Linked DNA regions of Azospirillum brasilense. The protein of the gene in region 1 binds, or shares a complex with, the protein of each later gene. Links are inferred from orthologs where the notes say so. Each region holds a gene or a part of one and is shown on either strand. Other genes may lie near its edges.

What was found. Proteins that work in one complex are often made in the same cells at the same time.
Region 2: the proteins of H1Q64_RS07670 (region 1) and H1Q64_RS06455 are in contact, whole or in part, in a solved structure (PDB 1A0O), measured with the Escherichia coli proteins. The link is inferred for Azospirillum brasilense from one-to-one orthologs.

Annotation. Positions count from the first base shown.
Region 1 is NZ_CP059449.1:1,613,385-1,621,151, reverse strand. Bases 2,418-5,313 are described here. They hold H1Q64_RS07670 (chemotaxis response regulator CheY), read right to left. Parts: upstream 4,101-5,313; coding sequence 3,735-4,100; downstream 2,418-3,734. Other genes in these bases: H1Q64_RS07665 (aminopeptidase P family protein), read right to left, coding at 4,466-5,313; H1Q64_RS07675 (protein phosphatase CheZ), read right to left, coding at 2,613-3,731. Also shown: DNA repair protein RecN, read right to left, coding at 1-692; H1Q64_RS07685 (outer membrane protein assembly factor BamD), read right to left, coding at 701-1,519; H1Q64_RS07680 (protein phosphatase CheZ), read right to left, coding at 1,675-2,412; more of H1Q64_RS07665, read right to left, coding at 5,314-6,496; H1Q64_RS07660 (TerB family tellurite resistance protein), read right to left, coding at 6,606-7,067; H1Q64_RS07655 (50S ribosomal protein L11 methyltransferase), read right to left, coding at 7,135-7,767. UniProt on the Escherichia coli protein: Involved in the transmission of sensory signals from the chemoreceptors to the flagellar motors.
Region 2 is NZ_CP059449.1:1,353,321-1,358,734, forward strand. What follows is about bases 1-2,978. They hold H1Q64_RS06455 (chemotaxis protein CheA), read right to left. Parts: upstream 2,618-2,978; coding sequence 383-2,617; downstream 1-382. Other genes in these bases: H1Q64_RS06450 (chemotaxis protein CheW), read right to left, coding at 1-372; H1Q64_RS06460 (response regulator), read right to left, coding at 2,648-2,978. In the rest of the region: more of H1Q64_RS06460, read right to left, coding at 2,979-3,025; H1Q64_RS06465 (STAS domain-containing protein), read right to left, coding at 3,010-3,321; H1Q64_RS06470 (sensor histidine kinase), read right to left, coding at 3,502-5,414. UniProt on the Escherichia coli protein: Involved in the transmission of sensory signals from the chemoreceptors to the flagellar motors. CheA is autophosphorylated; it can transfer its phosphate group to either CheB or CheY.

The DNA of each region.
Region 1 (7,767 bases):
TAGGCGGCGTTCAGGGCGTCGACCAGCTTTTCCCGGTGCATCAGCACGGCGCGGGTCTCGGCCAGCTCTTCCTCCTCGCCCGGCTTGGGGGCGAGGGCATCCAGCTCGGCCACGGCGTGGCGGAGATACTCCTCCTCCGAGCGGGCGCGGGCGATCTCGGCGGCGGCGTTGGCGCGCGCGTCTTCGACCTGCCTCCACGCCCGGTGCGCGGCGGCGACCTGGGCAGCCTGGCCGGACAGCCCGGCGTAGGCGTCCAGCACGCCGCGGTGGGTCTGCGGATTCAGGAGGCCGTGGGTGTCGAACTGGCCATGGACCTCGACCAGCTCCTCGCCCAGCCGCTTCAACAGGCCGACGCCGACCGCCTGGTCGTTGACCCAGGCGCGGCTGCGCCCGTCGGCGCTGACGGTGCGGCGGACGACCAACCGCTCCTCGGGGTCGAGCCCCTGCTCCCTGAGGATGGCGAGCGCCGGATGGTCGCCGGACAGATCGAACTCCGCCGTCACCGACGCCTGATCGGCGCCATGGCGGACGAGGCCCGAATCGGCCCGCGCACCGAGCGCCAATCCCAGCGCATCGAGCAGGATCGACTTGCCCGCACCGGTCTCGCCGGTGAGGACGCACAGGCCCTTGCGGAAGCCCAGCCCCAGCCGTTCGATCAGGACGACGTCCCTGATCGTCAGCGACGCCAGCATGGATCGTCCTAGAACAGGGAGCTCCAGGCTCTGCTGATCCAGGACTTCTCGTTTCGCTCCGGACGCACGTTGGCGTCCACCAGCAGTGCGTAGCTGTCCGTGTACCATTCGCTGCCGGGGAAGTTGTGGCCGAGCACGGCGGCGGCGGTCTTCGCCTCGTCCGTGATTCCCAGCGCCAGATAGCACTCCACCAACCGGTGCAGCGCTTCAGGGACGTGGGAGGTGGTCTGGTAGTTTTCAATCACCGTGCGGAACCGGCCGATGGCGGCGGTGTACTGACCCTGCTTCAGATAGAAGCGCCCGACCTCCATCTCCTTGCCGGCGAGATGGTCGTTGGTCAGGTCGATCTTGATCTTGGCGTCGCGGGCGTACTGGCTGTCCGGGAAGCGGCGCACGACCTCCGACAGCGCGTCGAGCGCCAGACGGGTCATCCGCTGGTCGCGGCGGACGTCGGTGATCTGCTCGTAATAGGACAGCGCCCGCATGTAGTAGGCGTAGGAGACGTCGGGGCTGCCCGGATGGAGCTGGATGTAGCGGTCGAGCGCCAGGATCGCGTCGTCGTACTTCAGGTCCTGGTAATGGGCGTAGGCCGCCATGATCTGCGCCTTGCCCGCCCATTCGGAATAGGGGTGCTGGCGCTCCACCTCGTCATAGAGCTTGGCGGCCACCTTGAACCGCTCTTCCCGCATGGCGGCGTCGGCCTCTTGGTAGATCTGCTCGGCCGGACGCTCGACATACTGGTCCTCGGGTTTGGTCGAGGAGCAGGCGGTCAGGGCGGAAGCCAGGAGGAGGGCCGCAAGCGGCAGACGGGAAAAACGGCAGGGCATGGTCGTCGCGATGCTTTCGAAGTTGGCCCTATATAGCACGCCGGGGCGCGGGGGCGGCAAGCCGCTTCGGCGAACAAATTTCGAACCTCGCCGTCACGGTGCGACCCGGCGCTCGGCGCGGAGGGCCGGAATGGGACGCCGGTCGGCCGAACTGATCAGCCGAACAGGGCGTCGATGTCGGCCTGGCTGATGTTGCCCATCTCCTGATGGTCGGCCGGGCCGTGCAGCTCCAGCGTCTCGTCCATCTTGGTGACGGTGGGCGGCAACGGCATCGCCTCGAACTCGCGCTTGTTCCAGTGGCTCATCATCGCGTCGACGCGCTCTTCGATGAAGGACAGGGCGCGGACGACCTTGGTGATGCGCTGGCCGGTCAGGTCCTGGAAGTTGCAGGCCTCGTAGATGCGGACGATCACGTCGTTCATGTCGTTGACGCGGTCGGCGTGGTAGCCCTCCGGCAGCGACGACTTCAGCTCGTGAACGACCTCCTCCAGCTCCTCGGCGCAGGCCATGATGGTGTTGGTCGCGGCCTCCGTCGCCGAGACGACGGCGTTCAGTTCCTGCGACGCCTGCACGAACTTGTCGTCGCCGGCCAGCGGGTGGCGGATCGCCGCCATCTCCACCTTGGTGGCCTTGATCCGGCCCGAGATGTCGGCGATCTCGACCTGGATCTGGTCGATCTGCTGGGCGTCCATGGTCAGGAAGCGGTCGAGCTTCGCGCCGAGATCGCTGATGGCGCGGATGACGTCGCTGTTGTCAACGGCGACCGGGCCGGACGGCAGCGACGCCAGCGCCGGCGCCAGGGCGGAGGCGTCATCCACCACCGCCTGATAGGGATTGCCGGTCCGACGGGCCTTCTGAAGCTCCGCCATGAAGGGTTTTGAGAGATTCCTCATGCGGGCTGCGCCTCTTTCCGAGTGGACGTCCGGGGCATCCGCGCACGCCGGCCCGTCTGGTCAGGACTGCCCGCCAAGGCCGGCATCGGCCCGGCGGGCGACGATCGTCATAACAAACTTCATGTCCCAATGCGCCCGCCGATTGGAGCGGCGGCAACTCTTCACAAATCCGACGCCGAACCGTCTTGTTGACCGTGAGGTCAGCCGAACAGGGCGTCGATGGCCGCCTGATCCAGCGGTGCCGGAGGCTCGTCCGCCGCGGGCGACGGGGCGGCCGCCGGCTTGGCAACCGGCTTGGGTGCCGCCGGTTTCGGGGCGGGCTTGGCCGCCGAGGCGGGCTTCGGCACCGGCTTCTTGGCGGCGGGGGCCGGCGGAGCCGGGGCCGGAGCGGGAACCGGACTGTCGAACAGGCTGTCGATGTCCGCCTGGCTGGCCTTCGCCGGAGCGGCCGACGCGGGGGCCGGGCTGTCGAACAGGCTGTCGATGTCGGCCTGACTCGCCTTGGCTCCAGTCTGGGCCGCGGCCGTCGGAGCGGGGGCCGGAGGCGGAGGGGGCGGCGTTTCGGGAGCCGGCGGCGGAGGCGGTGCCGCCATCGCCGGACTGTCGAACATGCTGTCCACGTCGGCTTGGCTGACGCCGAGGCCGTCGAGCTGGGGACCGTTCAGCAGATGGGAGTCCGGCCGGGTGTCCGTGTTCTCCTGCGCGATCTGGAGGCCGGCGAGCTTCTCGACGCCCCAGATGTTGATCATCGCGTTGACCCGCTGCTCGATGTAGCGGAGCGCGTTGACCACCTTGCTGGTGCGCTGGCCGGTCAGGTCCTGGAACGAGCAGGCGGTGAAGATGTTCGTCACCTCCCCCTCGATCTCGGAGCACAGGCCGGGGTCGGCGCCATCCGCCTTCAGCTTGCCCGACAGATCCATCAGCCGTTCGGCGGCGTTCAGGATCTCGAAGGACGCGCGTTCGGTCGAGATGACGATGGCGTCCAGTTCGTTGGTGGCCGATGTGATCTTGTCGCCGCCGCCGTCGGGCGGACGCAGGGCTGCGACCTCGCGCCGCGCCTGCTCGATGGAGGCCGCCATCTCCATCAGTTCAAGCCGCAGCACTTCGACGTGCTTGGCCGCTTCCACCACTTCGTTCTGCTGATGCCAGGAGTTGCGGAACTCCAGCAGCATGCTGCGCACCTCCTCCGCCGCGGCCCCATGGGCCCGGCGGTGGAAGCGGCGCAGGAAGGCTCGCCCCTTGGTCGTGCGGGCGATCGCTTCCTCGATCTGGTCGAACTCTTCCTCGGAAAGCTGCGGAAGCTGATCCAACCCAACCACTCCTTACCCGCCGATGACGGCCTGGATCTTCTGCTTCAGGGTATCGGCGTTGAAAGGCTTGACGATGTAGTTGTTCACACCGGCCTGCTTGGCGGCGATCACGTTCTCGGTCTTGCTTTCGGCGGTGACCATGATGAACGGGGTCGAGGCGAGCTTGGCGTCGGCGCGGATCTCCTTGAGGAGCTGCAGGCCGGTCATCGGCTCCATGTTCCAGTCGGAAATGATGAGGCCGAACTTGCTCTCGCGCAGCTTCTGCAGGGCCGAGACGCCGTCGCCGGCCTCGTCGATGTCCGTGTAGCCGATCTGGGTCAGGAGGTTCCGCACGATGCGCCGCATGGTGGCGTAGTCATCGACGACAAGGATCTTCATCTACGCGTCTCCGCATTCTTCCGTTGCTAGGCCCCGGCCCGGCGTTCAGCCCGCCCGGCGCGGCATGGCGTGCGCCGAGGTCGGGCTGGTCCGACTGTGATGCCTTAAGTCTGCCGAAAAGTCATCCCTCACGGCCACACTGACGTACGCCCGTAAATATCGGGTTACCAAGACTGCCGAATTTGCGCCTCGCCCCGATGCGATGAGGCATCGCTCCAAGGCACGGACACGCGTCCGGCGGCGGTCCGATCAGACATACCCCTGCGCCGGGTGGGGACCTTGCCAGATTTCACAGGCGAACGCACGGGCTGATTCTCGCTCCACACACCCCTCCGCCAGCAATGGTCCACCCCGGGCCATTCCCCTCAAACGATGATCGGAGAGGTCGCCTGCCTCAACCAATGAGACACTTCCACATCTCCCTCACCCGCGAGCCGCGGCTCCAGCGCCTCGCGCACCTGTGTGTGGTAGGCGTTCAGCCAACCGATCTCTGCCTGGGTCAGCAGCGCCGGCTCGACCAGATTGCGGTCGATGGGGGCCAGGGTCAGCACCTCGAACCCCAGCATGGGCCGCTCCGCCATGGGCAGGTCGAGCGGCTGGACGACGATCAGGTTCTCGATGCGGATGCCGTAGGCGCCGGTCTTGTAGTAGCCGGGCTCGTTGGACAGGATCATGCCGGGCTGCAGCGCCACGCTGTTGGGCACCTTGGAGATCCGCTGCGGCCCCTCATGCACCGAGAGGTAGCTGCCCACCCCGTGGCCGGTGCCGTGGTCGTAGTCCAGCCCCAGCGACCACAGCGGCAGGCGGGCAAGCGTGTCGAGCTGCGACCCGGTGGTGCCGCGCGGGAATCGCGCCGTGCTGACGGCGATGTGCCCCTTGAGGACCAGCGTGAAACGCTCCCGCATCTCCGGGGTCGGCGCGCCGATGGCGATGGTGCGCGTCACGTCGGTGGTGCCGTCCTGATACTGGGCGCCGCTGTCCAGCAGGAACAGGCTGCCCGGCTCGAGCCGGCGGTCGGTCGCCACCGACACCCGATAATGGACGATGGCGCCGTTCGGCCCCGCCCCGGAGATCGTGTCGAAGCTGAGGCCGCGGAAGCGGTCGTTGGCGCGGCGGAAGGCCAGCAGCCGCTCCGCCGCCGCGATCTCCGTCACGGTGCCCGACGGCGCCTCCTGCGACAGCCAGTGCAGGAAGCGGACGAGCGCCGCGCCGTCGCGGATGTGGGCGGCGCGGGTGCCGGCCAGCTCCGCCTCGTTCTTGCAGGCCTTGGGCAGGGCGCAGGGATCGGGGTCGCGCTCCAGCTTGGCGCCGGCCATGTGCAGCCGGTCGAAGATCCAGGCCGAGGTGCTGGCCGGGTCGGCCATCACCTTGCGCCCCTCGCGCCCCAGCCCGTCGAGCGTGGCGCCCAACTCGTCCGGGGCGCGCACGGCGACCTGGTTGCCGAGATGGAACTCCACACCCGGCGCCAGCTTGCGGCGGTCGATGAACAGGTCCACCTGCGCGTCGTCCTTCAGGATCGCGAAGGACAACGGCAGCGGCGTGCAGGGCACGTCCGCTCCGCGCAGGTTGAGCAACCAAGCGATGGAGTCGGGCTGGGTCAGCACCACGGCGCCGATTCCGTTGCGCGTAAGGTCACCGGCAATGCGGGTACGCTTGTCGGCGGCGCTCTCCCCGGCGAAGACAAGGTCCTGGGCGACCACCGCGGCCAGCGGGGGCGGCGGCTGGTCCGTCCACACGCGGTCCACCGGGTTGTCCGGGCAGGGTACCAGCGACAGGCCGATGCGCTCCAACTGCTGGCGGGTGCGCTCCACCCAGCCGGCGGTGTGCAGCCACGGGTCGTAGCCGAGCCGTCCCCCGCGCGGCAGCGCCTCTCCCGCCCATTCGGTCAGCGGATCGTCGACCAGATGCCGGTATTCGTAGAGTTCGCCCGACACCTCCGTCTGGACCTGGAGGGTGTAGCGCCCGTCCACGAAGATGGCGGCGCGCTGCCGTCCCACGACGGCGTGGCCGGCCGATCCGGTGAAGCCGGTCAGCCAGGCAAGGCGCTGGGCGCGCGGCGGCACATACTCACCCTGATGCTCGTCGCCGCGCGGCACGATGAAACCGTCGAGGTCAGCGCGCGCCAGGACGCCGCGCAGGGCGGCGATGCGGGCGGCGTAATCCGGCACCGCAGCGGGACGGCTATCGGCGATTTCGGCCTTCAGGGCGCGGAGCTGCCCGGCGAGATCCTCTGGGAGCCGCACCCCGACCAGAACCATCCAGCCGTCGGGGTCCTCCCCCTCCGGCGCGGCGAGCACCCCGGCGACGAGGCTGCGGATGTCCGCGGGGGTTTGGGGCAGGCCCGCTTGGGCCAGAAGCTGCGCCAGGGTTTCGTCGCCGCGGTAAGCGCTGGACACGGGGGCTGATCCTCATCCGGTGAAGCCGTCCGCGACAGGCTAGGCAGGGACGCCCCACCGCGCAAGCGCGGGAAAGGGCATAGCCGCGCGATGGCCCCGGCGGGACGCCTTACAGCCCCGAATCGTCGGGCAGGCCCAGCCGCTCCAGGACGCGCTTGCGGGCGAGGCCGCGGTCGACGTCGGGAACGTGCAGCAGGCCGCCGATGCGGCGCAGCAGGTTGGCTTCGAGGTCGTTCAGCTCGCCGTCGGCGTAGGCGACCTCCCACAGCATCTCGATGATCCACAACCGCTTGTCCGGCGGGCAATGGTCGTTGATCACCGTGACGTAGCGGTAGTAGGGCGAGGCACCCTCCGTGTCGAAGACGGCGGCGGACAGCAGGTCCTGCGCCTCCTCCTCGCTCAGGTGGAAGTGGCGGCGGGTGACGTCGAGGATGCGCTCGCGCTCCGCCTGGGAAATGGTGTTGTCGGTGCGTGCGGCCTCGACCAGAAGGGCGGCGGCGGCGGCCTCCAGCCTGTGGCGGTCGTCGCCGGGGTCGTTCTCCTGGAACAGCGTCCTGATCCGGTTCAGCATCGGTCCTCCGCGGGTCGTCCATACATCCGGAAGACATTGGCGACGGGAGGACCGAAATCCAGGGGCTTCAGCCCTTTACGGCCTTCCGCTTCGGGCGCTTCACCACAAGGGTGGTCCATTCGCCGACCGGGATGCGCGCGACCAGATGCAGGCCCTGCGTGCGGTGCGCCTGGATGACGTGGCGCTCCTGCCGGTTCAGCAGGCCGGCCAGAACGGCGACGCCGCCGCGCTGCAGGTGGCGCTTCAGTTTCGGCGCCATGCGGGCCAGCGGGCGGGCCAGGATGTTGGCGGTGATCAGGCGGTAGGGCTTGTGCTTGCCCACGATGGCGGTGTGGTAGCCGTCGCCGCCCTGCGAGCGGATGCGGGCCTTCACCCCGTTGAGCGCGGCATTGACGCGGGTGACGCGCACCGCCTCCGGGTCGATGTCCACGGCAGTGACCGGCACCCGCCAGCGCTTGGTCACCGCCAGCGCCAGGATGCCCGAGCCGCAGCCCATGTCGAGCGCCCCGCCCCGTCCGACACGCGGCAGGCTCATCCGGCGGGCCAGCCGGTCCAGCGCCATCAGACAGCCTTTGGTGGACCCATGCTCGCCCGTGCCGAAGGCGGTGGCGGCGTCGACCAGCAGCGGGATGCTGCCCGCCGGGACGATGCCCTCATGGTGGGAGCCGTGGACGAAGAAGCGCCCGGCCTGGATCGGCGG
Region 2 (5,414 bases), 260 kb from region 1 along the record:
GCCGATCGCCAGGATGTCGGAGATGGCGTCGACCAGGATGCCGCGGGTGCGTTCCCCCACCTGGATCACCACCACGACGTGGCGCTTGGTGACCGACGTGGCGCCGCCGCCGAAGCGGGCGCGCAGGTCGAAGATGGGGATGATGATGCCGCGCAGGTTGATGACACCGCGCACATAGTCCGGCAGGTTCGGCAGGCGGCTTTCCGGCGTCCAGCCGCGGATCTCGCGGACCGACAGGATGTTGACGCCGTATTCCTCGCTGCCGACGGTGAAGGTGACGTACTGCTCCTCGGCGGCGTTGACCGCCATGACGTCGTTGCGGGCGTCGGTGCGGCTACCGCCGACGGTGGCGAGCGCGGTGGAACTGCTCATCGCTGTGGCCTCAGACCGGTTCGAGTGCGGGTGCGGGCAGCGCGGCCACCGGCGGACGCGGCGCCCTGGAGTCCATGTGCCGGCTCATCTCGCGCAGGCCGGCGACGTCCAGGATCAGGGCGACGCGCCCGTCGCCCAGGATGGTCGCGGCGGCCACGCCATCGAGGCGGCGGAAGTTCGCTTCCAGGCTCTTGATGACGACCTGCTGCTGGCCCAGCACCTCGTCCACGACGAGGCCGAGGCGGGAGCCGTCCTCCGTCTCCACCAGCACGACCAGCGCGCGGGTAGGGTCGGCGACCGCGCCGGGGATGCCGAACAGCTGGTGCAGGTAGACCAGCCGCACATACTCGCCGCGGGCCATCATCACGTCGCACTTGCCGACCAGCCCGTGCAGGTCCGCCGCCTTGGGGCGCAGACTTTCCACGATGTTGGTCAGCGGCAGGACGAAGCGCTCCTCGCCGACCGAGATCACCATGCCGTCGAGCACGGCCAGGGTCAGCGGCAGCGACAGCACGAAGCGCGAGCCCTCACCCGGCGTCGAGTAGACGCCGATGCGCCCGCCGAGCGAGGTGATGTTCCGCCGCACCACGTCCATGCCGACGCCGCGGCCCGACAGGTTGGACACCTGATCGGCGGTGGAGAAGCCGGGCAGGAAGATCAGGTTGTCGATCTCCTCGTCCGACAGGGTGGCGCCCGGCTGGACGAGGCCCTTCTCGATGGCCTTGGACAGCACCTTGGGCCGGTTGATGCCGCGCCCGTCGTCGGTGATCTCGATGACGATGCGGCCCGAGCGGTGCTGCGCCGACAGGTGCACGGTGCCGGCGCGCGGCTTGCCGACGCGCTCCCGCTCCTCCGGCCCTTCCAGCCCGTGGTCGATGGAATTGCGGATCATGTGGGTCAGCGGATCGACGAGGTTCTCCACCACCGTCTTGTCCACCTCGGTCGTCTCGCCGCTGGTGACGAGCTGGACCTCCTTGCCGGTCGTGGCGGCGCATTCGCGGACCAGCCGCGGCATGCGGGAGAAGACGCTCGACACCGGCTGGGCGCGGATCGACATCACGCTCTCGCGCAGCTCGCGGGTGTGCTGGGCCAGCTGCTCCAGCCCTTCCAGAAGCTCCTGGAACTCGCCGGGGGGCAGCTCGCGCACATGCTCGGCGATCATCGCCTGGGTGATGACCATCTCGCCGACCATGTTGACCAGCCGGTCGATCTTGTCGAGATCGACGCGGATGGTGTGGCTGGTCAGCCCGGCATGCTCCGCCCCGCCGCCGTTGGGGCGCGGACGGGCGGCTTCGGCTTTCGGGGTTTCAGCCCCAGGGGCTTTGGGGGACGCTTCGGGGATCGTGACAGCGACCGCCGACGGGACCGCGGCGGCGACGGGCACCGGATCGGTGACGGGTGGCGGCGCCTCGGGGGCGGCGGGCGGCGGCGCCTCCGCGGTGATGCGGATGTCGCAGTCGTCGGCCACGAACTCGAAGACGTCGTTGATCTTGTCCAGGTCGACGTCCGCATCGGCGATGAGCGTGACCGTCCAGGAGAGGTGGAGAAGCTCCGCCTCCAGGTTCTGGAGGTTGGGCAGGGCGTCGGTGTGGCATTCGACGGTGGCGTCGCCCAGCCGGCGCAGAGCGCGCAGCATGAAGGCCGGCTCGTTGCCCGACATCAGCAGGTCGGACCGCGGCCGGAAGACGATGGTCCAGCGCAGCTTGCCGGGGGGAACCGGGTCCTCCTCCGCGCGGGCGGCGGCGATGGCCGCCATGGCGTCGCCGAACAGCCCGGCCTCGTCGTCCTCGTCGTCGGCGTAGACGGGGGTAGGCGGCGGAGCGGCGGGAGCGGCCGCCGGGGCCGGGGCCTGCGGAGCCCCGCCCGACAGATGGCGGCGCAGGGCGGCCACGGTGCCGTCGGTGGTCCCCGCCGGGGCCGGGTCGCCCTCGCGCGCGTAGGCCAGCATCTGGCCCAGCAGGTCGTTGGCGCGGATCAGCGTGTCCACCAGCTCCGTCGTGACGGGGACGGTGTTGTTGCGCACCCCGTCCATCACCGTCTCGAACTCGTGCGCGAAGGCGACCAGTTCGGTGAAGCCGAAGGCGCCGCCGCCGCCCTTGATGGAATGGACGGCGCGGAAGATGGCGTTGACCTCGTCGGAATCGACCTCGCCCGGCGTCAGCCGCAGCAGACCGGATTCGGCGACCTCCAGCAACTCCGCGCTTTCGTCGAAATAGGTTTGCTTGAACCGGCTCAGGTCTTCCACGGGCGCCACCTCACAAGCCAGGACGCGGCGTCAGCCGCACACCTTCTGCACGACGGAGATCAGCTTCTCCGGGTTGAAGGGCTTCACGATCCAGCCGGTCGCCCCCACCGCCCGGCCTTCGGACTTCTTCTTCTCGTCGGCCTCGGTGGTCAGCATCAGGATGGGCAGCGTGCGGTGCGCCGGTGTGGCGCGCAGGCGGCGGATCAGGGTCAGCCCGTCCATCACCGGCATGTTGAGGTCGGTGATGACGAGGTCCACCTTGTTGGCGCCGATGACGCCCAGCGCCTGCTGGCCGTCGGCGGCTTCGACCACGTCGTAACCGGCGCCCTTCAGCGTGAAGGAGACCATGTCCCGCATGGTCCGCGAATCGTCGACGGTGAGTACCTTCTTCTTCACGCTTGGCTCCATTGCTTCAACCAGCCGTCCAGCCCCAGATCCTCGCAGGCTTCCGCCAGGACTTCGGACGGCTGGGCGATGGCGAACGTCCGGTTGTGTTCGGCGGCATGCCGGGAGGCGACCAGAAGCGCCTGGACGCAGGCGGTGCTGACCCGCTCCACGGCGGCGGCCTCGGCGATGACGGTCTCGGAGGCGGCGAAGCCGGCGCGCAGGCTGTCCAGAAGGGGCTGAGCCATGGCGAGGTCGAGGTCGCTGGGCAGGCCCAGGCGCACCGCCCCCCCCTCGTCGCTCCACTTGATCAGTGTCACCGCTCGTCTCCTTGCCACCCGACCGGGCAGAACCGGCACCGGGAGGGCTTCCATGTCCGGCATTTGGGAAAAAACCTGCCAGAAACACGTATAAGGATTCGTTAAGGCAACTGGACTGACCTGTGTCAACCAAGGGTGTTATCGGGCGGGGTGTCCCGATCGTTTCGTCTTACGATTGATTCAGGATGCCGCTTCCGCACGCGCTTCCGCCTGCGGCACGGTGAAGGCGAAGGTGGCGCCGCGGCCGGGGGCGCTGTCCACCCAGATGCGGCCGCCGAGATGCTCGACGATGCGCTTGCAGATGGCCAGACCCAGCCCGGTGCCCTGCGGCTTGTCGGTCATGGTGTCGCCGACCTGCCGGAAGCGCTCGAAGACGATGGCCTGATGCTCCGCGGCGATGCCGGGGCCGCTGTCGGTGACGGACACGCGCAGGTGGTCGCCTTCCACCGTCACGGACAGCGAGGCCCGCCCGCCGGCTGGGGTGAATTTCGCGGCGTTGGACAGCAGGTTCACCGCCACCTGCACCAGCCGGTCATGGTCGCCGCGCACCGCCGGCAAACCTTGCGGGATGGTGACGGCCAGCGCGATGCCGCGCTCGTGGAACAGCCGGGCGGTGGCCGCCGCCGCCTGCTCCAGCGCGGCCCCGAGGTCCATCGGACGGACCTGCCAGTCGATCTCCCCGGCCTCGATCTTCGCCATGTCGAGGACCTGATTGATCAGGCGGGTCAGCCGTTCGCTCTCGGTGATGACGAGGCCGAGGAACTCCTGCCGCTGCTCCAGCTCGATGTCGGGGTTGTCGTGCAGCACCTCGGTCAGGGCGCGGATGGAGGTCAGGGGCGTGCGCAGCTCGTGCGTCACGGTGGACAGGAATTCGTCCTTCAGCCGGTCCAGCTCCGTCAGCCGCAAGTTGGCAGCGCGCAGCGCGGCCGACGCGCGCTGCAGCTCCGCCGTCTTGTGTTCGAGCTGGCGGCTGTATTCGATGACGTGGCTGGTCTCGTCGAGCATCCGCATCAGCTCGGGGTAGCTGACCTCGCCGCCCTCCACCGCGGAGGCCAGCGCCACCCGCGCGGAGGCGGCGCCGATCGCCCCGGCGAGCAGCCGCTCGGCGAAGCGCACCAGCTCCGCTCCGGCCCGGCGATCGGGCTCCAGCGGGCCGTGACGGCGGACATGCTGGGCGAAGGCGGCCTCGGCGCGCTGCGGACCGAGGAAGCGCGCGACGATCCGTTGCAGGTCGCCGGCCGTGGCGGTGCCGCGCCACGCGCCCGCGGGCGGGTGGGTGTCGCGGTGCTGGAACACCTCGACGAAGGCGGTGGCCTGCGCCCGCTCGCCCAGGCCGGGGCGGTCGAGCAGGGACACCACGACGTAAAGGCCGATGTTGAGAAGCATGCTCCAGAAGAGGGCGTGGGTCAGCGGGTCCATGCCGTCCAGCCCGAACAGGGCGTAGGGCCGCAGCAGGGCGATGCCCCAAGGCCCCTGGTCGATGAAGGCGGCGGGCAGCCAGCCGGACCGTGCGAAGCTGGGCAGCAGCAGCGTGTAGGCCCAGGTCAGGATGCCGGTGCCGAGACCGACCAGCGCGCCGCGCCGGGTCGCCCCCGCCCAATAGACGCCGCCGATCAGCGCCGGGGCAAACTGCGCCACCGCCGTGAAGGAGATCAGGCCGATGGCGCTCAGCGCGTAGGCCGAGCCGGCGATGCGGAAATACAGGTAGCCGAGCAGCAGGATCGCCACGATGGCGGCGCGCCGGATGGCCAGCAGCAACGGCGACAGGTCGTGCAGCCGCTCCAGCCGGGCGCTGCGGGCGCGCAGCAACAACGGCATCACGATGTCGTTGCACACCATGGTGGAGAGCGCGATGGCCTCGACCACGATCATTCCGGTGGCCGCCGACAGCCCGCCGATGAAGGCCAGCAACGCCAGCCACTCGTTCCCGGCGGCCAGCGGCAGCGCCACCACGAACATGTCCGGGTCCACCGCCCGGTCGGGAAAGCGCATCAGCCCGGCCACCGCCACCGGCAGGACGAACAGGTTGATCAGCAGCATGTAGAGCGGGAACAGCCACAGGGCGCGGGTCAGGTGCCGCTCGTCCACATTCT